Regions from separate parts of the Streptomyces sp. NPDC047974 genome, predicted to be linked through region 1. Evidence: riboswitches for the same ligand, from Rfam matches in the RefSeq annotation. Region 1 holds a riboswitch; each other region holds the start of a gene.
The links. Region 1 has a riboswitch for cyclic di-AMP ahead of AB0E19_RS32360 (transglycosylase family protein). Riboswitches for the same ligand answer to the same signal wherever they lie in the genome.

Region 1 (6,328 bases):
GGGTGAGTGAAGGACCCGCCCCGACGCCCGGTACGCCCCGCGAGCCCCGTACGACCGGAAACCCCGGAACACCCGGAACGCCCGGCGAGGGCGGAGCCTTCGAGGGGGCCCGCGCCTCCGGCGGGGCCGGCGCGGGCGGAGCCGCGGGCGGCTGTCCCGTGTCGGGCGCGCCGGGGAGCGCCGGCGACGGGCCCGTACCCGCCTTGTTCAGCTGGGAGTTCGCCGCCGATCCGTACCCGGCGTACGCCTGGCTGCGGGAGCACGCGCCGGTGCGGCGGACCACCCTGCCGAGCGGGGTCGAGGCCTGGCTGGTGACGCGGTACGCGGACGCCCGGCAGGCCCTCGCCGACCAGCGCCTGTCGAAGAACCCGGTGCACCACGCCGAACCGGGCAAGACCGGCATTCCGGGCGAGCGCAGCGCCGGGCTCATGACCCATCTCCTCAACATCGACCCGCCGGACCACACCCGGCTGCGCCGGCTGGTGTCGAAGGCGTTCACCCCGCGCCGGGTCGCCGCCTTCGCGCCGCGCGTGCAGGAGCTCACCGACCGGCTCATCGACGACTTCGCGGCGCGGGGGAGCGCGGACCTCATCCACGAGTTCGCCTTCCCGCTGCCCATCTACGCCATCTGCGACATGCTCGGCGTGCCCGCCGAGGACCAGGACGACTTCCGGGACTGGGCCGGGATGATGATCCGGCACGGCGGCGGCCCGCGCGGCGGCGTCGCGCGGTCGGTGAAGAAGATCCGGGGGTACCTCGCCGAGCTCATCCACCGGAAGCGGGAGGCCCTCGGACAGGAGGGCGCGGACGACCTCATCTCCGGGCTCATCCGGGCCTCCGACCACGGCGACCACCTCACCGAGGCCGAGGCCGTCGCCATGTGCTTCGTCCTCCTCTTCGCCGGCTTCGAGACGACCATCAACCTCATCGGCAACGGCACCTACGCCCTGCTGCGCAACCCGGAGCAGCGCGCCCTCCTCCAGGCCTCGCTCGCCGCCGGCGGGACCGGCCTCCTGGAGACCGGCGTCGAGGAGCTGCTGCGCTACGACGGGCCGGTCGAGCTGGCGACCTGGCGGTACGCGACCACCGCCCTGACGATCGGCGGGCAGCCGATCCCGGCCGGCGACCCGGTCCTCGTCGTGCTCGCCGCCGCCGACCGCGACCCGGACCGCTTCGGCGCCCCGGACACCCTCGACCTCGCCCGCGGGGACAACCAGCACCTCGGGTACGGGCACGGCATCCACTACTGCCTGGGCGCGCCGCTCGCGCGCCTGGAGGCGCAGACCGCGCTCGCCACCCTGCTGACCCGCCTTCCGGACCTGCGACTTGGGGTCGATCCGGACGAACTGCGGTGGCGCGGCGGGCTCATCATGAGGGGATTGCGCACGCTTCCGGTCGAGTTCACCCCTTCCGCACCCCCGCACGGCACGTGACGGTGTGTCAGAAATGTGATCTTCGCGTGATCGCGAAGCCATCGACTTGTGACGGACGTTCGAATGCGGCTACCTTCGCGCCAACGTTCGGCCCCATCCCGGCCGTCCCAGGCGTACCCGCCGTCACCGCCGTCACGCGAAAGGCCCCGACATGCTTTCCGGAAACGGACGACACCGTCGACCCCGTCAGGCTCCCGCGATCGTCGTCACCGCAGGAGTGACCGGATCCGCGCTGGCGCTGCCGCTGCTCGCGGCCGGCTCCGCCTCCGCCGCCGACGCGTCCACCTGGGACCGGGTCGCCGCCTGCGAGTCCGGCGGCCAGTGGAGCGCCAACTTCGGCAACGACGCCTACGGCGGCCTCCAGATGACGCAGGAGACGTGGGAGCGGCACGGCGGCCTCGCGTACGCGCCCAGCCCCGATCTCGCCAGCCGCGCCCAGCAGATCGCCGTCGCCGACGCGGCGCTCTCCGCCGGCAGCACCGCCTGGGACACCTGTGCCCCCATCGCGGGCCTGAAGAACGACGGCAGGCCCACGGGCGTGCAGCCGGGCCCCGCCGTCCAGGAGGAGGACGAGGGCGGCGTGGCGCCCGAGTCCAACCGGACCGGCAGCGCGACCGTCTCCACCCCGCCCGCCGAGGCGGAGGAGACGGAGGCCACGGCGGAGGCGACGGAGAAGGCCCCGGAGGCCGGGAAGGGCGCCACCGCCCCGGCGACGCCGGCCACCCCCGCCACGCCGGCGACGCCCGCCGTGCCCGCGACCCCGCCCGCCACCGGCGCGGTCACGGCGCCGCCCGCGAGCGCCGCCCCGGAGACGCCCGCCGACACCGCGCCGACGGCCCCGGACGCCTCCACGGGCACGCCGGGCGCGCCGGAGACGCCCGGTACCCCGGGTGTGACCCCGGGCGCCCCGGAGACCCCCCTGGCGCCCACCACGCCGGTGACCCCGGGCACGGAGGGCGAGGCTGACGCGCCGTCGGCGACGCAGGGCACGGGCAAGCACCGGGGCGAGGCCGCCCCGGAGGAAAGCGACGTAACGGACACTGAGCAGGAATCCGGGCGTCATGCCGCAGCTGCGGACAAGCTCACCTCAACCCCCGTCAACTCGGACGCAAGCGACGCGTACACCGTGCGGCCGGGTGACAGCCTGTCGGAGATTGCTCAGGAGAACGATCTCGTCGGCGGCTGGGACGCCCTCTATGACGCCAACCGCCAGACGGTCGGGGCCGATCCGGACCTCATCCTCCCTGGTCAGAGCCTTGAACTGAAGGACGCCTCCGCGGAGAAGTGAGGCCGTTTCAGGGGCGTATGTCCGATTTTGGGAAAGTGAGACATGGGTCTCTTCGTCCCAACTGGCGTGTCACGTCCGCAAAGTTTGCTTCCGTCAGGCCTCACCTGCGCAAACGAGGTCTGACGGAGTGCAAGTAGGGGCGTTTTGTCCGACGTAAGCCTCTTTGAACTTCGAGCACCTGTGTGTCTACGGTCGTCACCGCTCGCCACCGCGGGCCCCGTCGACCGAAACGCCGAGTCCTGCCGTCGGCCGCCGGGAATGTCGTCGCGAAAGCGCCGTAGGCAGGAGTGGGGGACCCAAGGTTCGTGCCGGTCCCGGCCGTCGAGTCAGACGGACGGAACGACCGGCTAGGGGTGAAGCCGCACGCAAGGACGTGCGGCCGGGCGAACTCTTCAAGCCCGAACCCGACAGCTCACCTCACAGGCGTCGGTGAAGAGGAAACTCCATGCTGTTCTCCGGCACGGGCAAGCGTCGTCGTCCCTCCAAGGCCACCCGCGTCGTCGCCCTCGTCGGCGTCACCGGCGCGGCCGTCGCCGCCCCGCTGATGGCCGCCGGCACCGCTTCGGCCGCCACCGCCTCCGAGTGGGACCGCGTCGCCCAGTGCGAGTCCGGCGGCAACTGGTCGATCAACACCGGCAACGGCTACTACGGCGGCCTCCAGTTCTCGGCCTCCACCTGGGCCGCGTACGGCGGCACCGCCTACGCCCCCACCGCCAACCAGGCCAGCAAGTCGCAGCAGATCGCCGTCGCCGAGAAGGTCCTCGCGGGCCAGGGCAAGGGCGCCTGGCCGAGCTGTGGCGTGGGCCTCTCCTCCGCCTCCTACGACGGTGGCGCCGCCGAGGCCGCCGCCCCGCAGCAGAGCGCCCCGAAGCAGAGCACCCGGCAGAGCGCCCCGAAGCGCACCGCCGAGCAGCCCGCCAACCGCAGCGAGCAGCGCCAGGCCCCGAAGGCCCAGGCCGCCCCGCAGGCCGCCGCCAAGAAGACCGTCACCACCCCGACCGGCAAGAAGGTCAAGAAGGGCGACGGCGAGTACAAGGTCGTGGCCGGCGACACCCTCAGCAAGATCGCCCAGGCGCAGGGCGTCGAGGGCGGCTGGGCGAAGCTCTTCGAGCTCAACGAGGACGTCGTCGAGAACGCCGACCTGATCTACCCGGGCCAGCAGCTCCACCTGAAGTGAACCCCGGGGCACCGGTGAGTCCGGCGGCTCACCGGCGCCCGACGGCCCTCCCGCGGTGACCACCCCGGTCCCGAGCCCTCTTCCCCCGTGGCTCGGGACCGGGGTTCTGCCGTTACCGTCCAGTAGGTTCCGGGTCTTTCGTCCCCTACTGGATGCTCTTGGGCCCTTTTTCGTCCCAGGGGACGGGCGGTCGGCTGGCCGGAGCGCCGGAGCCGGTTAGGCTCTTGTCGCAAGGCGAACGAGACCTTGCGACCCATGCGTCACACCTAGCGTCACATCCCAGAAGGAGATGCTCGTGCCGTCCATCGACGTCGTCGTAGCCCGGGAAATCCTGGACTCCCGAGGCAACCCCACGGTCGAGGTCGAGGTCGGCCTCGACGACGGCAGCACCGGCCGTGCTGCCGTGCCGTCCGGTGCCTCCACCGGTGCGTTCGAGGCCCTGGAGCTCCGCGACGGTGACCAGAACCGCTACCTCGGCAAGGGTGTCGAGAAGGCCGTCCTCGCCGTCATCGAGCAGATCGGCCCGGAGCTCGTCGGCTACGACGCCACCGAGCAGCGCCTGATCGACCAGGCCATGTTCGACCTGGACGCCACCCCGGACAAGTCGTCGCTCGGCGCCAACGCCATCCTCGGCGTCTCCCTCGCCGTCGCGCACGCCGCCTCCGAGGCCAGCGACCTCCCGCTCTTCCGCTACCTCGGCGGCCCGAACGCGCACCTGCTGCCCGTTCCGATGATGAACATCCTCAACGGTGGGTCGCACGCCGACTCCAACGTCGACATCCAGGAGTTCATGATCGCCCCGATCGGCGCGGAGTCCTTCTCCGAGGCCCTGCGCTGGGGCACCGAGGTCTACCACACCCTCAAGTCCGTCCTGAAGACCAAGGGCCTCTCCACCGGCCTCGGCGACGAGGGCGGCTTCGCCCCGAACCTCGGCTCCAACCGTGAGGCGCTCGACCTCATCCTGGAGGCCATCAAGCAGGCCGGCTACGTGCCCGGCAAGGACGTCGCCCTCGCCCTGGACGTCGCCGCCTCCGAGTTCTACAAGGACGGCAAGTACCTCTTCGAGGGCAAGGAGCGCTCCGCCGCCGAGATGACGGAGTACTACGAGGAGCTCGTCTCCGCGTACCCGCTCGTCTCCATCGAGGACCCGCTGTTCGAGGACGACTGGGCCGGCTGGAACGTCATCACCGAGAAGCTCGGCGACAAGGTCCAGCTCGTCGGCGACGACCTCTTCGTCACCAACCCCGAGCGCCTCGCCCGCGGCATCGAGGAGAAGTCCGCCAACGCCCTCCTGGTGAAGGTCAACCAGATCGGCTCGCTGACCGAGACCCTCGACGCCGTCGAGCTCGCCCAGCGCAACGGCTTCAAGTGCATGATGTCCCACCGCTCCGGCGAGACCGAGGACGTCACCATCGCCGACCTCGCCGTCGCCACCAACTGCGGCCAGATCAAGACCGGCGCCCCGGCCCGCTCCGAGCGCGTCGCCAAGTACAACCAGCTGCTGCGCATCGAGGAGATCCTCGACGACGCCGCCGTCTACGCCGGCCGCAGCGCCTTCCCGCGCTTCAAGGGCTGACCTGCCCGGCACCTGTAGTTACGTACGTCCCCGCACACGGTCCCGTACCGTGTGCGGGGACGTACGCGCGATCAGGGGAGGGGAGACGGCATGGCCGTGAAGAACGGGGACCGGTTCTCCACCGCGACCCGGATCAGGCTGCTCGGCGAGCAGACCGCGGCCCGCGTCTACCGCTCCCAGACCCGCCGCCAGGCCCGGCGCTCCCGGCTCACCGGCCGCGCCGCCTTCCTGGCCCTCGTGGTCTGCTCCCTCGTCGTCGCCCTCGCCTACCCGATAAGGAGCTACGTCTCCCAGCAGGGCGAGATCGAGGAACAGGAGCGCAGGGCCGCCGAGGCGGCCCAGCGGGTCGAGGAGCTGCGGGACGAGAAGGCCCGCCTCCAGGACCCGGCCTACGTCCGCCGCCTCGCCCGCGAGCACCTCCACTACGTGCTCCCCGGCGAGACCGGCTTCACCGTGAACGAACCCGGGGCGGCCGACCGCCCCCGCGCCGACCAGGGCACGGCCGACCGGCCCTGGTACGACAACCTCTGGGACGGCGTCGACGACGCCGACCGCAACTGAACCGACCCAGGATCCGAGACATGGACACGCCTCCTCCGCAGACCGAACGCACCGAGCCCACCGAGGCGGACGTCGCCGCCTTCGAAGCCCAGCTCGGACGCCCGCCGCGCGGACTGCGCGCCATCGCCCACCGCTGCCCCTGCGGCAACCCGGACGTCGTCGAGACCGCGCCCCGGCTGCCCGACGGCACCCCCTTCCCGACCACGTACTACCTCACCTGCCCCCGGGCGGCCTCGGCCATCGGCACCCTGGAGGCCAACGGGGTCATGAAGGAGATGCAGGCCCGGCTCGCC
Region 2 (6,328 bases), on a different contig from region 1:
GGCCAGCTCCATCACGGGGGTGGCCGGGTCGGCGGTGATCGCCCCGGTGGCGACGGTGCCGGAGATCCGGGCGAGGACGGCGAGCACCTCGCTGGTGGTGCCGGAGCGGGTGAGGGCGACGACCCGGTCGTAGCGGCGGTCGAAGGGGAAGCGGGAGGCGGCGAAGGCGTCGGTCTCGCCGTGGCCGCCGGCCTCGCGCAGGTCGGCGTAGGCCTGCGCCATGAACCAGGAGGTGCCGCAGCCGATCACGGCCACGCGCTCGCCGCGCCGGGGCAGGGCGTCCACGTGCCGCGGCAGCGTGCGGACGGCTTCGCGCCAGACCTCGGGCTGGGTGGCGATCTCGGCAGTGGTACGGGAGGGGGTCATGTGCACTCCTTGCACGGAAGCGACAGAGTCGACGCGTGAAGATGCTCGGAACGCCCCTATTCAAGCAGATTCGCTCATTCACTTGCCAGATCCCGACACCCGGGCGACGTAGGATCGGAGCCGTACCCACGGGAGGATCGGTCCGGCATGTCCAAGCACGAGCGGTGGAACACGCTCCTGGAGCTCCTGGCGTCCGCCGGCAAGGTGGAGGTCGAGGAGGCGGCGGCCACCCTGGACGTCTCCGCCGCCACGATCCGCCGCGACCTCGACGAACTGGCCGAGCAGCGCCTCCTCGTCCGCACGCGCGGCGGTGCGGTCGCGCACGGCGTCTCGTACGAGCTGCCGCTGCGCTACAAGTCGGGCCGGCACGCCGCCGAGAAGGCCCGGATCGCCGCGGCCGCGGCCGAGCTGATCGGCCCCGGCGAGGTCGTCGGCCTGAACGGCGGGACGACGACCACCGAGGTCGCGCGGGCGCTCGCGCTGCGCTTCGCGGGCGAGCGCGCCGAGACCGGAACCCCGGCCGGCGCCTCGGGCCCCGCCCTGACGGTGGTCACCAACGCCCTGAACATCGCCGCCGAGCTGGCGGTGCGCCCGCAGATCAAGATCGTGACGACCGGCGGGGTGGTGCGCCCCCAGACGTACGAACTGGTGGGCCCGCTCGCCGCCGGGGTGCTGGGCGAGGTCGTCCTCGACACGGTGGTGCTCGGCGTGGACGGGATCGACCCGGAACTCGGGGCGATGGCCCACCAGGAGGAGGAGGCGAGCATCAGCCGGCTCTTCGCGGAGCGCGCGAGCCGGGTCGTGGTGGTGACCGACGCGTCGAAGCCGGGGCGGCGCGCCTTCGCCCGCATCTGCGGCCTGGACCGGGTCGACCTGCTGGTGACCGACGGCGGGATCGACGCCGGGACGGCGGACCGGCTCACGGAGGCCGGCGTCCGCGTCCACACGGTCTGACGGGCCCTCGTCACCGCACGGAGCGGGGCGGTCCGACACCCCATTGGTCGGACCTCATACCAATCCCTCACCGGTCCGACCACGATGAACAGGTCCGACCCGGCCGTTCACCAAGCCCTTACCGCACGGGTGTACACCTTTGAGGAGCGCTCCCCCATCATGTCCCCGACGTGCCGCCAGGGCACACCGTGACAGGAGGGGCGGGCATGCTTCCCATCAGCCGCAGGGGGTTCGTCGGGATCGGCGCGGGACTCGGCGCCGGACTCGTCACCGGGGCCGCGCTGCCCACCGCGACGGCCTCGGACGCCACGACGGCCTCGGACGCCGCGCGGACCGCGACCGGCACCCTCGCCGACGTCCGGCACGTCGTGATCCTCATGCAGGAGAACCGCAGCTTCGACCACTACTTCGGCACGCTCCGCGGGGTCCGCGGCTTCGGCGACCGGGCCGCGGGCAACATCCCCGGCGGCTGGAGCACCTTCCAGCAGCCCGACTGGGGAGGCAGGCAGTTCCCGTGGAAGCTCGCCGACACCCCGCCGGCCGGCGGCGTCGACGGCGAGACCCTCGCCCAGTGCAACGGCGACCTGCCGCACAACTGGACCTCGCAGCACGCCGCCTGGAACAAGGGCCGGCTCGACAACTGGGTGACCGGCGTCGGCAACACCCGCACCCTCGGCCACCTGGACCGCACGTCCCTCCCCTTCCACCACGCCCTCGCCGACCACTACACGGTCTGCGACGCCTACTTCTGCTCCGCGCTCAGCGCCACGGGCCCGAACCGCACCTTCCTGTGGAGCGGGCGGATCGACGGCTCCAGCAAGGACGGCGGCGAGGAGTCGGGGCTGACCTGGGAGACGTACGCGGAGGCGCTGCAGCGGGCCGGGGTGAGCTGGAGGGTCTACCAGAACGCCCAGGACAACTACGGCGACAACGGGCTCGCGTACTTCAAGAGGTTCACCGACGCCCGGCCCGGCGACCCGCTGTACGACCGGGGCATGGCCTCGGTCCCGAAGGTCACCGGCTCGACGCCGGACGACATCGCCGCCGCCATCCGCGCGGACGTCGTCGCCGGCACGCTGCCGCAGGTGTCGTGGGTGGTGGCCAACGAGGCGTTCTCCGAGCACCCGTACGCGCCGCCGGGCGACGGCGCCCACTTCGTCGACCTCGTCTACCGCGCCCTGACGGCGAACCCCGAGGTCTTCGACTCCACGGTGATGATCCTCAACTACGACGAGAACGACGGCTTCTTCGACCACGTGCCGCCGCCGGTCGCCCCGCCCGGGACCCCCGGCGAGTACCTCGACGGCGTCCCGATCGGACTCGGCTTCCGGGTCCCGATGCTGGTCATGTCGCCGTGGACGCGGGGCGGCTGGGTCAGCTCCGAGGTCTTCGACCACACCTCCGTGCTGCGCTTCCTGGAGACCTGGACCGCCGCCCTCGGCACTCCGGCGGCCTGCCCGAACATCAGCGCCTGGCGCCGGAAGGTCACCGGCGACCTGACCGGCGTCTTCGACTTCGCCCGCCCGGTGTACGGGGTCCCCGCCGGCCTGCCGTCGACGGCGAAGGTCATCGGCATGGACACCTGCGCCCCGCTGCCCAACCCCGCGCCGCAGAACAACGCCCTGCCCGCCCAGGAGCCCGGGACCCGGCCCGCGCGGGCGCTCCCCTACCAGCCGAACGGCAACCTGGACCGCTTCGAGTTCGGCGCCGCCGGCAAGATCCTCGCCTGGTTCTCCATGACCAACCAGGGCCCGCAGGCACGCCGCGCCGCCCACTTCTCGATCCACCCGCACCAGCACCGCGACACAGCCGCCTGGCAGTACACGGTCGACCCGGGCACCACGGCCACCGACTACTTCAACATCGGGCTCGGCTCCGGCTCGGGGAAGTACGACATCTCGATGATGGGCCCGAACCGCTTCCTGCGCCGCTTCATCGGCGACGCCTCGAAGGCGGGCAAGGCGATCGAGGTGGCGGCGCGGTACGCCACGGAACCGGGCACCGGCAAGACGGCGGTCTGGTTCCGGATGACCAACGCCTCCGGCGGCCCGGTCACCTTCACCGTCCGCTCCCACGCCTACCGGACGGACGGCCCGTGGACGTACACGGTCGCGGCGAACTCCTCGCGGGAGGACTTCTTCAACGCCGTGGCGTACGCGGACGGCTGGTACGACTTCACGATCCTGGCCGACATCGACGGCACCTGGTCGCGCCGCTACACCGGTCACATCGAGACGGGCGCGCCGAGCGTCACGGGCTGACGGCCCGGCGGGCCCTCACCTCCCGGCCAGGGCCGCGCGCCGGATCGTGGCGTCGAGGAGCGCGAGCGCGTCCTCGGCGGTGCGGCCCGGCGCGCGGTTCCAGGGGCCGATCAGCCCGTGCCAGCCCCGGGACCGCAGCTCGGTCATGATCCATGCGCCGGACTCGTTCATGGTGGCCGCGCTGCCGTGGCCGAGCCGGTGGGCGGCGAGCAGGGCGCCGCAGAGACAGCGGGCACCGCGCGCGTCGCGCAGCTTGTACGGGGTGTTCTGCCAGCCCCACTCGGTCAGCACCCGGCGCGCGTACGCCAGGTGGACGGAGGGGCGCACGTCGGCCCGGCCGATCCTGCGCCAGACGTGCAGCCGGTCGGGGAGGGCGGCGCCGATGCGGCCCGGCAGGGGGCGCTCGGCGGGCGGCGACGGGGGCAGCGCGTCGAGCGCGCCCAGGGCGTCGGCGACCAGTCGGTCCACGGGGACGGAGAGAAGGGCCCGCCAGGCCTCGGGAGCGGCGCTCTCGCAGAGGCGGGCCGCCTCGCGGTCGAGGGCGTCGAGGGTCCCGAGAGAGTCGAGGGTGTCGAGGGCGTCGGGATCGAGGGCGTCGGCGTCGATCAGCAGGGCGAGGGATGACATTCCCACATCATTAGCCACATATGCCCGATTTGCGCGTTACGCCTCACCCGTTCCACCCCCAAGTCGCCGCACAATTCCCCTAAAGGTGCCAGTCGCCTTATTCGGACATTGCACACCCCGTGACGCGACTCACTCCCCGCGCTCCGCGGACGGCTCCCCGCCCCTCGCCACCCATGCGGGACAAGGGATTCCGGAACGGTCGCCGAAACGGTAGATCTTGAATTCCACGCGTTCGATCTTCGGTTTCCCTTTTCCGGTGCATTCGCGTCTTGTTCCCCTCCGTATTCCTCGCCTACGGTCACCTCCATTCGGACGGACGCCTAATCCTGCCACCGCCCGAAAGACCTCCCATTTCACCCGACGGCAGGAGCGGGGGACCCACCACACCGCCGGTCCGGTCGTCCGGAGCGGCTCGGGGTGAAGCCGTGTACGCACGGCCGGACAGCTCCAGTCCGAACCCGACAGCTCACCTCGCAGGCGCCGGAGAGGAAACCGTCATGCCCGCTCACGGCAAGCACCGCCGCCCCCGACGCCGCCCCGTCTCCCGAGGTCTCGCCTTCGCCGGCACCGGCGGCGTGGCCCTCGCCCTGCCCTTGGTCGTGCCCGCCACGGCCGGCGCCGAGCCCGTCGCGCAGTCGGCGGCACCGACCGCCGCCGTGGCCGCCCCGGCCGTCCGGGCCGCCGCGCCCGCGAAGGCCCCCGCCGCCCCCGCCGCCACCCGCGCGTACACCGTCGTGAAGGGCGACTCCCTTTCCCTGATCGCCCACCGAAAGGGAATTCAGGGCGGCTGGAAGTCGCTTTACCAGGCGAACAAGGAAGCCGTGGGTGACAATCCGTCACTCATTCACCCGGGCCTCGAACTGACGATTCGTCGGGATTCCGCGAAGCCCGCCGCGCCGGCCGCCGCGAAGACCCCCGCGAAGACCGGTGCCAAGCCGGCCGCGAAGCCCGCCGAGTCCGCCTCCACCGGTTCCGCCGAACGGGCGAGCCGTTCCTCCGCCCGTGCCGCGGTCCCGGCCGTCCAGGCCCAGCCGGCCGCCGCGAAGGCCGCGCCCGCCGCCGTCCGGTACGCCGACAACCTCGACGGCTGGATCCGCGAGTCGCTCGACGTCATGGCCCGGTACGGCATCCCCGGCTCGTACGACGGCATCCTCCGCAACGTGCTGCGCGAGTCCTCCGGCAACCCCCGCGCCGTCAACCTCTGGGACTCCAACGCCGCGAAGGGCACCCCCTCCAAGGGCCTGCTCCAGGTCATCGACCCGACCTTCGCCGCCTACCACGTGCCGGGCACCTCGCTCGACCCGTACGACCCCGTCGCGAACATCACCGCCGCCTGCAACTACGCGGCCGACCGGTACGGCTCCATCGACAACGTCAACGGCGCCTACTGACCCGACCCGTTCACGGCCGCCGCGAAGTGGCCGGTGAACCACTCCGTCGCCAGCGCCGCCACCTCCTCCAGGGCCCCCGGCTCCTCGAAGAGGTGACCGGCGCCCGGCACGACCTCCAGGCGGCTCTCGCAGCGCAGCATTTCCCCGGCCCGCCGGTTGAGGTCGACGACGAGGCCGTCGGCACCGCCGACGATCAGCAGCGTGGGGGCCCGCACCCCGGCGAGCCGCTCCCCCGCCAGGTCGGGCCGGCCGCCCCGGGACACCACGGCGGCCACGTCGTCGCCCGCTTCCGCCGCCGCCCACAGCGCGGCCGCCGCCCCGGTGCTCGCCCCGAAGTAGCCGCGCGGCAGACCCCCGGTGCCCGGCCGCCCGGCCGTCCAGGCGGCGGCCCGGCCGAGCCGTCCGGCGAGCAGCGGGGTGTCGAAGATCCGCGCGCGGTCGGTCGCCTCGGCCTCCGTGAGCAGGTCGAAGAGGAGAGTGGCGAGCCCCGCCCGGTTCAGTGCGGCGGCCACCGCGCGGTTCCGCGGGCTGTGCCGGCCACTGCCGCTGCCGTGGGCGAAGAGGACCAGGCCCGCTGCCCCGTCGGGCATCGCGAGCTCGCCCGGAAGCTCGGGCGCGCCTGGGACGCGTACCGCCGTGTGGCCGACGGACGGACCGCGCGCCGCCCGGCTCCGGTCGAGGCAGGCCACCACCTCCGCGTCCGGCGTCTGGTCGAACTCCCGGTAGAAC
Region 3 (6,328 bases), on a different contig from region 1:
CCGGCGGCTGGAGCGTCGGCGCGGTCGCGCTCGTGGCGGGCTGGCTGGCCCGCACCCGCCCGCGCGGCACCCGGATCGCCGCCGTCTTCCCCGACGGCCCGCAGCGCTACTTCGACACCGTCTTCAACGACGCCTACTGCGCGGCCCACGGCCTCCTCGACGGACCCGTACGGGACGAACCCGCGCCCTATGAGGGCCCGGAGGGGATCGAGGCGTGGACCCGGCGCGTCCTCGACCGAAGCGGGGCGCGGACAGGAGCCGGGACGGGCGCCGCGGTCGCGGCGGGCGGGATCACGGGCGGTACGGAGGGCGGCCGGTGAGCACGACCACCCCCGCCACCCCCGCCCCGGCGGAGCCGGCCCGCGGCGGGATCTGGAAGCGGAGCCGCGGCTTCGACCCGTCCGTCCGGCTGCTCTTCCTCAACCAGCTCACCATCAACCTCGGCTTCTACATGCTGATGCCCTACCTGGCCGCCCACCTGGCCGACGGGCTCGGTCTGGCGGCCTGGGCGGTCGGACTCGTCCTCGGCGTCCGGAACCTCTCCCAGCAGGGCATGTTCCTGGTCGGCGGGGCGCTCGCCGACCGGCTCGGCTTCAAGCCGCTCATCGTCGCCGGGTGCGCGCTGCGGACCGTCGGCTTCGGCGCGCTCGCCTTCGCGCAGTCGCTGCCCTTCCTCATCGCCGCCTCGCTCGCCACCGGCCTCGCGGGCGCGCTCTTCAACCCGGCCGTCCGGGCCTGCCTGGCGGCGGAGGCGGGGGAGGAGCGCAGGGTCGAGGCGTTCGCGCTGTTCAACGCCTACTACCAGGCGGGCATCCTGCTCGGCCCGCTCGTCGGGGTGGCGCTCACCGGGGTGTCGTTCCGGCTGACGTGCCTGGTCGCGGCGGTGCTCTTCCTGGGCCTGACCCTGGTGCAGCTGCGCCACCTGCCGGTCACGGCGGGCGGCGGCCGACCGTCGCCCAAGGGCGGCGCGAAGGGCGGCGCGGAGGACGGGGCGGAAGGCGGCGCGGAGGACGGGACCCGGGGCCAGTTCCGTACCGTCCTCGGGAACCGGACCTTCTGGCTCTTCTCGCTCGCCATGACCGGCTCGTACGTCCTCTCCTTCCAGGTCTACCTGGCGCTGCCGCTCGCGGCGGGCGGCCCGGGCGTGACGACCGCGCTCTTCGTGGTCTCCGCGCTCGTCGCGCTCGCGGGGCAGCTGCGGATCACCGCCTGGTGCGCCGCCCGGCTCACCCGCGAGCGGAGCCTGGTCCTCGGCCTCGCCCTGATGGGCGGCGCCTTCCTGCTGCCGGCGCTGCTCGGCCGGGGCGTGCCCGCGCTGCTGCTGTGCGCGGCGGTCCTCGCGGTGGCGAACGCGGTGCTCTACCCGTACGAGATGGACACCGTCGTCGCCCTCTCCCGGGGCCGCTGGGTGGCCACCCACTACGGGCTCTACAACACCGTGTGCGGGGTCGGCATCACCCTCGGGAACCTCGGTACGGGCGTGCTGCTCGACGTCACGGGGTGGACGGCGGTCCCCTGGCTGGCCCTGTGCGCGGTCGGCCTGGGGTGCGCGGCGGCGGTCGGCCTCCTCGGCAGGGGCGGCCGCCTGCGGACCGAGGGACGGGGGAAGCCCTAGAGGGCGGCTCGGGGTACGCCGGTCGGACCCCCGCCGGTCGCCGCGCGGCGGCGGGGCGGGGAGGCTTGAGGGGTGTGCGGTCGCGGGTCCCGGCCCCGGACCGCACGGCCCGGTGGCGGGCCCCGACCGGTCAGGAGTTCTCAGGTGGCGCACCCTCGGGGCGAGGAGCCCGGCGGCCGTACCGCCGGGACCGGCGGTGTGCCCCGGGGACCCTACGGGGGCGAGCCGCGGCCGCCCGTCGCCTTCGGGGCGACCCGGAGGTTCCTGCAGGCGCTGCCGCCGCTGATCATCATCGGCGGGGTGGCCTTCGACCTGTCCACCCCGCCCTCGTACACGGCGGCGCCGCTCTTCTCCGCCGCGCCGCTGGTCGCCGCGCCGTTCTTCTCCCGGCTCACGACCCTGGTGACCGGGCTCGCGGCGATCCTCGCCTCGGTCGGGCTGCACGCGTACAACGACACGCTCTCCGACGTGCCCTCGCTCACCGAGACCCTCACCGTGGTGACCGTCTCCGCCCTCGCGATGCTGATCAACCTGGTGGTGCGGCGCAGCGGCGAGCGGCTGGCGTCGGCGCGGGTGATCGCCGAGGCGGCGCAGCGGGCGGTGCTTCCGATGCCGGCGGAGCGGATCGCGGGGCTCCAGTGCGCGGCGCGGTACGAGGCGGCGCAGGCGGACGCGTTCATCGGCGGCGACCTCTTCGCCGTGCAGGACACTCCGCACGGGGTGCGGCTCGTGGTCGGGGACGTGCGGGGCAAGGGGATGGACGCGGTGGAGGCGGTGGCCGTGGTGATCGGCGCCTTCCGGGAGGCGGCCGAGCAGGAGGCGGCCCTGGAGGGGGTGGCGGCGCGGCTCGAACGGGCGCTGACCCGGGAGGGGACGCGGCGCGAGGGCCTCGACGCCTTCGAGGGGTTCACCACGGCGGTGCTCGCCGAGATCCCGCGCGAGGGCGGGGTCGTACGGATCGTGAACCGGGGGCATCCGCCGCCGCTGCTGCTGTACGGGGACGGGCGGCTGGAGCCGCTGGAGCCGACCGAGGCGGCGCTGCCGCTCGGGATGGGGGAGCTGGCGGTGGGGCCGGACCGGGCCGACGAGTGGCCGTACCCGCCGGGCACGACGCTGCTGTTCCACACGGACGGGTTGTCGGAGGCGCGGGACGCGCGGGGGGTCTTCTACGATCCGGCGGCGCGGCTCGCGGGAGCGGTCTTCCCGGGGCCCGGGGAGCTCCTGGACGCGCTCGTGGACGACGTGCGGCGGCACACCGGCGGGCGTTCGACGGACGACATGGCGCTGCTCGCGGTGAGCCGGCCGGCGGCGGGTGCGCCGGAGCGGCGGCGGACGATGCCGGTGGTGCCGCCGGGACCGGCGCGTTGACGCGGGTACCGCACGTCCGACCCCGGTCACGGTCCGTGCTCACGAGGTCTCACAGCGATAACAATTGACATAACGTCAGATTCTCGGGGTGGAGCGAAGGCTCGCTGAAGGCGGCTCAACTCGGGCGATTCCCTGCCAATTCAATGAATGATCAAGGGGAACGGCTTGGAATAGGAGTGCGGTGTCTATTAACGTTCGATAACGCAGCGCGGTCGTCCCAGCCGTCGCAAGAGACGGCTCCGTGCGCACGTGCCGAATCCCGCAAGGGAACCGGGGAACCAACCCTTGGGGTGAATCGGGCCCCTCGCACCTCCCCCGTGCGAAGAGCCCGTAGGAGACCTTCCTGCTCCGAACCCGTCAGCTAACCCGGTAGGCGAGAAGGAAGGAAAGGAGCGCGCCTCCGTGGCGTCCAACACCCCCGTACCCGAAGCCCCCTTCGACCCCTTCGGCGGCCCGGGTGCCGTCGGCGCGGACGATCCGGACGGCTTCGCGCCCGGCGCGTACGAGACGGCCTCCTTCACCCCCGCCCCCGGCGAGTGGAACCCGACCGAGGGCTCCCTGCGCGCCGAGAGCCGCTCCGGCGGCCGGCACCGGGTCGTGAAGCAGCGGTCCAACTTCGCCCGCTCCTCCACCGTCCTCGGCGTCGGCGTCATCGCCGCCGTCGGCGCGGGCGGCCTCGCCACCGCGCAGGAGAAGGCCCCCGTCGCCATCTCCCTCCCCGACCTGCCCGACCTGGGCCTGCCGGACGCCCACGACCTGCCCGGCGTCGGCGACCTCCTGCCCGGCGGCGAGGAGGAGAAGACCGCCCCGGTCCGCGAGTCCGCGCCGGCCCCGGCCGGCGGCGTCGCCGCGAAGCCGCTGACCTCGGTCACGTACACCGCCCCGGCCGACACCGCCGCCGGCACCGAGGCCGTGGAGCGCACCGCCACCACCGCCGACGCCGGCGAGGCCCTGCGCGCCCGCATCCTCCAGCAGGCCGAACAGCAGCAGCAGGCCGCCGCCGACGCCGAGAAGCTCGCCGCCGAGAAGGCCGCCGCGGAGAAGGCCGCCGCCGACGCCCAGGCGCAGGCCGAGGCCGCCGCGAAGGCCGAGGCCGACCGCATCGCCGCCGAGAAGGCCAAGGCGGAGGCGGAGCGGCTCGCCGCGGAGAAGGCCGAGGCCGAGCGCATCGCCGCCGAGAAGGCGGAGGCCGAGCGGCTCGCCCAGCTGGCCGCCAGCTACTCCATGCCGCTCTCCTCCTACACCCTCACCTCCACCTACATGCAGTCCGGCTCGATGTGGTCATCCGGCTACCACACCGGCCTCGACTTCGCCGCCCCCACCGGCACCCCGCTCAAGGCGGTGCACGGCGGCACCATCAAGTCGGCCGGCTGGTCCGGCTCGTACGGCTACCGGATCGTCCTGGAGCTGGAGGACGGCACCGAGGTCTGGTACTGCCACCTCTCCTCGATGACCGTGGCCGCCGGCCAGACCGTCACCACCGGCGAGACCATCGGCCGCGTCGGCGCCACCGGCAACGTCACGGGTCCCCACCTCCACATGGAGGTCCACACCCCCGACGGTTCGGGCATCGACCCGGCGGAGTGGCTGCGCTCCAAGGGCCTGTCGGTCTGACCCCCGACGCATGAGCGTTCCGGCCGGGGTTCAGGCTCCTCGACCGGAATAGGCCCGGCGGCGCAGGGGGTTGAGTACGTCATGTCCTCACCCCTGCGCCCGCTGGGCACCTCCGACCTGCACGTCTTCCCGCTCGCCCTCGGCGGCAACGTCTTCGGCTGGAGCGCCGACGAGGAGCGGTCCTTCGCCGTCCTCGACGCCTACGCCGCCGCGGGCGGCAACTTCCTGGACACCGCCGACGTCTACTCCGAGTGGGTCGAGGGCAACGAGGGCGGGGAGTCCGAGACCATCATCGGCCGCTGGATGGCCGCCCGCGGCAACCGCTCCGACATCGTCGTCGCCACCAAGGTCGGCCACCACTCCCGCCTCAAGGGCCTGGCCGCCACCACCATCAAGGCCGGCGCGGAGGAGTCCCTGCGCCGCCTCGGCACCGACTACATCGACCTCTACTACACGCACTTCGACGACGAGTCCGTGCCGGTGGAGGAGATCGTCACCGCCCTCGACCAGCTCGTGAAGGACGGCAAGGTGCGGGCCGTCGCCGCCTCCAACATCTCCGCCGAGCGGCTGCGCGCCTCCCTCGACTTCGCCGAGGCCGAGGGGCTCGCCCGGTACGTGGCGCTCCAGCCCGAGTACAACCTCGTCGCCCGCGGGAAGTACGAGGGCCCGCTCCTCGACACCGCCGCAGAGACCGGCCTCGCCGCCGTCCCCTACTACGGCCTCGCCGCCGGCTTCCTCACCGGCAAGTACCGCCCGGGCCGGACCGTCGAGAGCGTCCGCGCCTACCGCGCCTCGGAGCTCGCCGAGACCACGCGCGGGCAGGCGGTGCTCGCCGCGCTCGACGAGGTCGCCGAGGCCCACGGCGCCGAGCCCGCGACCGTCGCCCTCGCCTGGCTCGCCTCCCGCCCCACCGTCACCGCGCCGATCGCCTCGGCCCGCACGGTCGAGCAGGTCCCCGCGCTCGTGGCGGTCGCCGACCTGAAGCTGACCGACGACGAACTGGCCCGTCTGACGGCCGCCTCCGAGACGCCCGAGAGCTAGCCCTTGTAGGGGTTGTAGCCGCCGTAGTCGAGGTACTGCGGCGGCACCCACACCCGGCCGGTGGCCCGCGCCGCGTACGAGAGCGCCGGCGCGGCCGTCGTCCGGCGCGCCCACAGGTGGTGCAGCAGCTCCTGCTCGCGGGCCGCGAAGTCCGGCACCGGGACCGTGCCCCGGCGGGCCCGCTCGCGGAGGAAGGCGAGGGTCGTCGCGAAGGACTCGTACTCGCCGACCGCCCGCGCGCCCGCCTTGCCGTACGTACGGGACGCCACCGCGCGCGCGGTGCGCCGGGCCCGCATCGAGGAGAGCGCCAGCGGCTCCTCCGGGGAGAGCCAGCCGGCCGCCGCGTACGCCGGGAGCACCCCGGCTATCGTGCGCAGCTCCTTCTGCCGGCTCCACACGGCGAGCCAGGTCAGCAGCCCGAAGGCCGGGACCATGAAGACGCCGTAGACCGCGTAGAAGGCGAGCGGGCCGCCGAAGGTCGCCGAGCCGTTCCACAGGGCGTGGACGCCCATCGCGAGCAGCAGCCCCGCGAGCGGCAGCAGCACCTTGCGCGGTCTGCGCACCTTGCCGCGCGGGGCGAGCGCGGCCAGGCCGAAGCCGATGCCGGTGAGCACGGTGAAGAGCGGGTGCGCGAACGGCGACATCACGACCCGGACGAAGAAGGTGCCGGCGGTGACGGCGCCGATGCCG

Region 2: another riboswitch for cyclic di-AMP. It lies ahead of AB0E19_RS02270 (LysM peptidoglycan-binding domain-containing protein); the one in region 1 lies ahead of AB0E19_RS32360 (transglycosylase family protein).
Region 3: another riboswitch for cyclic di-AMP. It lies ahead of AB0E19_RS24920 (M23 family metallopeptidase); the one in region 1 lies ahead of AB0E19_RS32360 (transglycosylase family protein).

What each region holds. Positions count from the first base shown of each region.
Region 1 is NZ_JBEZNU010000033.1:9,946-16,273, forward strand. It holds gene AB0E19_RS32350 (cytochrome P450) at 159-1,433, shown strand; gene AB0E19_RS32355 (transglycosylase family protein) at 1,651-2,721, shown strand; cyclic di-AMP (ydaO/yuaA leader) riboswitch at 2,985-3,162, shown strand; gene AB0E19_RS32360 (transglycosylase family protein) at 3,167-3,898, shown strand; gene eno (phosphopyruvate hydratase) at 4,188-5,474, shown strand; gene AB0E19_RS32370 (septum formation initiator family protein) at 5,565-6,035, shown strand; gene AB0E19_RS32375 (DUF501 domain-containing protein) at 6,056-6,328, shown strand, end outside.
Region 2 is NZ_JBEZNU010000001.1:511,237-517,564, forward strand. It holds gene AB0E19_RS02250 (sugar isomerase) at 1-366, opposite strand, end outside; gene AB0E19_RS02255 (DeoR/GlpR family DNA-binding transcription regulator) at 514-1,320, shown strand; gene AB0E19_RS02260 (phosphocholine-specific phospholipase C) at 1,527-3,581, shown strand; gene AB0E19_RS02265 (hypothetical protein) at 3,597-4,208, opposite strand; cyclic di-AMP (ydaO/yuaA leader) riboswitch at 4,516-4,701, shown strand; gene AB0E19_RS02270 (LysM peptidoglycan-binding domain-containing protein) at 4,706-5,599, shown strand; gene AB0E19_RS02275 (phosphoribosyltransferase family protein) at 5,593-6,328, opposite strand, start outside.
Region 3 is NZ_JBEZNU010000018.1:139,852-146,179, forward strand. It holds gene AB0E19_RS24905 (PLP-dependent cysteine synthase family protein) at 1-320, shown strand, start outside; gene AB0E19_RS24910 (MFS transporter) at 317-1,615, shown strand; gene AB0E19_RS24915 (PP2C family protein-serine/threonine phosphatase) at 1,814-2,983, shown strand; cyclic di-AMP (ydaO/yuaA leader) riboswitch at 3,224-3,374, shown strand; gene AB0E19_RS24920 (M23 family metallopeptidase) at 3,386-4,597, shown strand; gene AB0E19_RS24925 (aldo/keto reductase) at 4,679-5,638, shown strand; gene AB0E19_RS24930 (PrsW family intramembrane metalloprotease) at 5,635-6,328, opposite strand, start outside.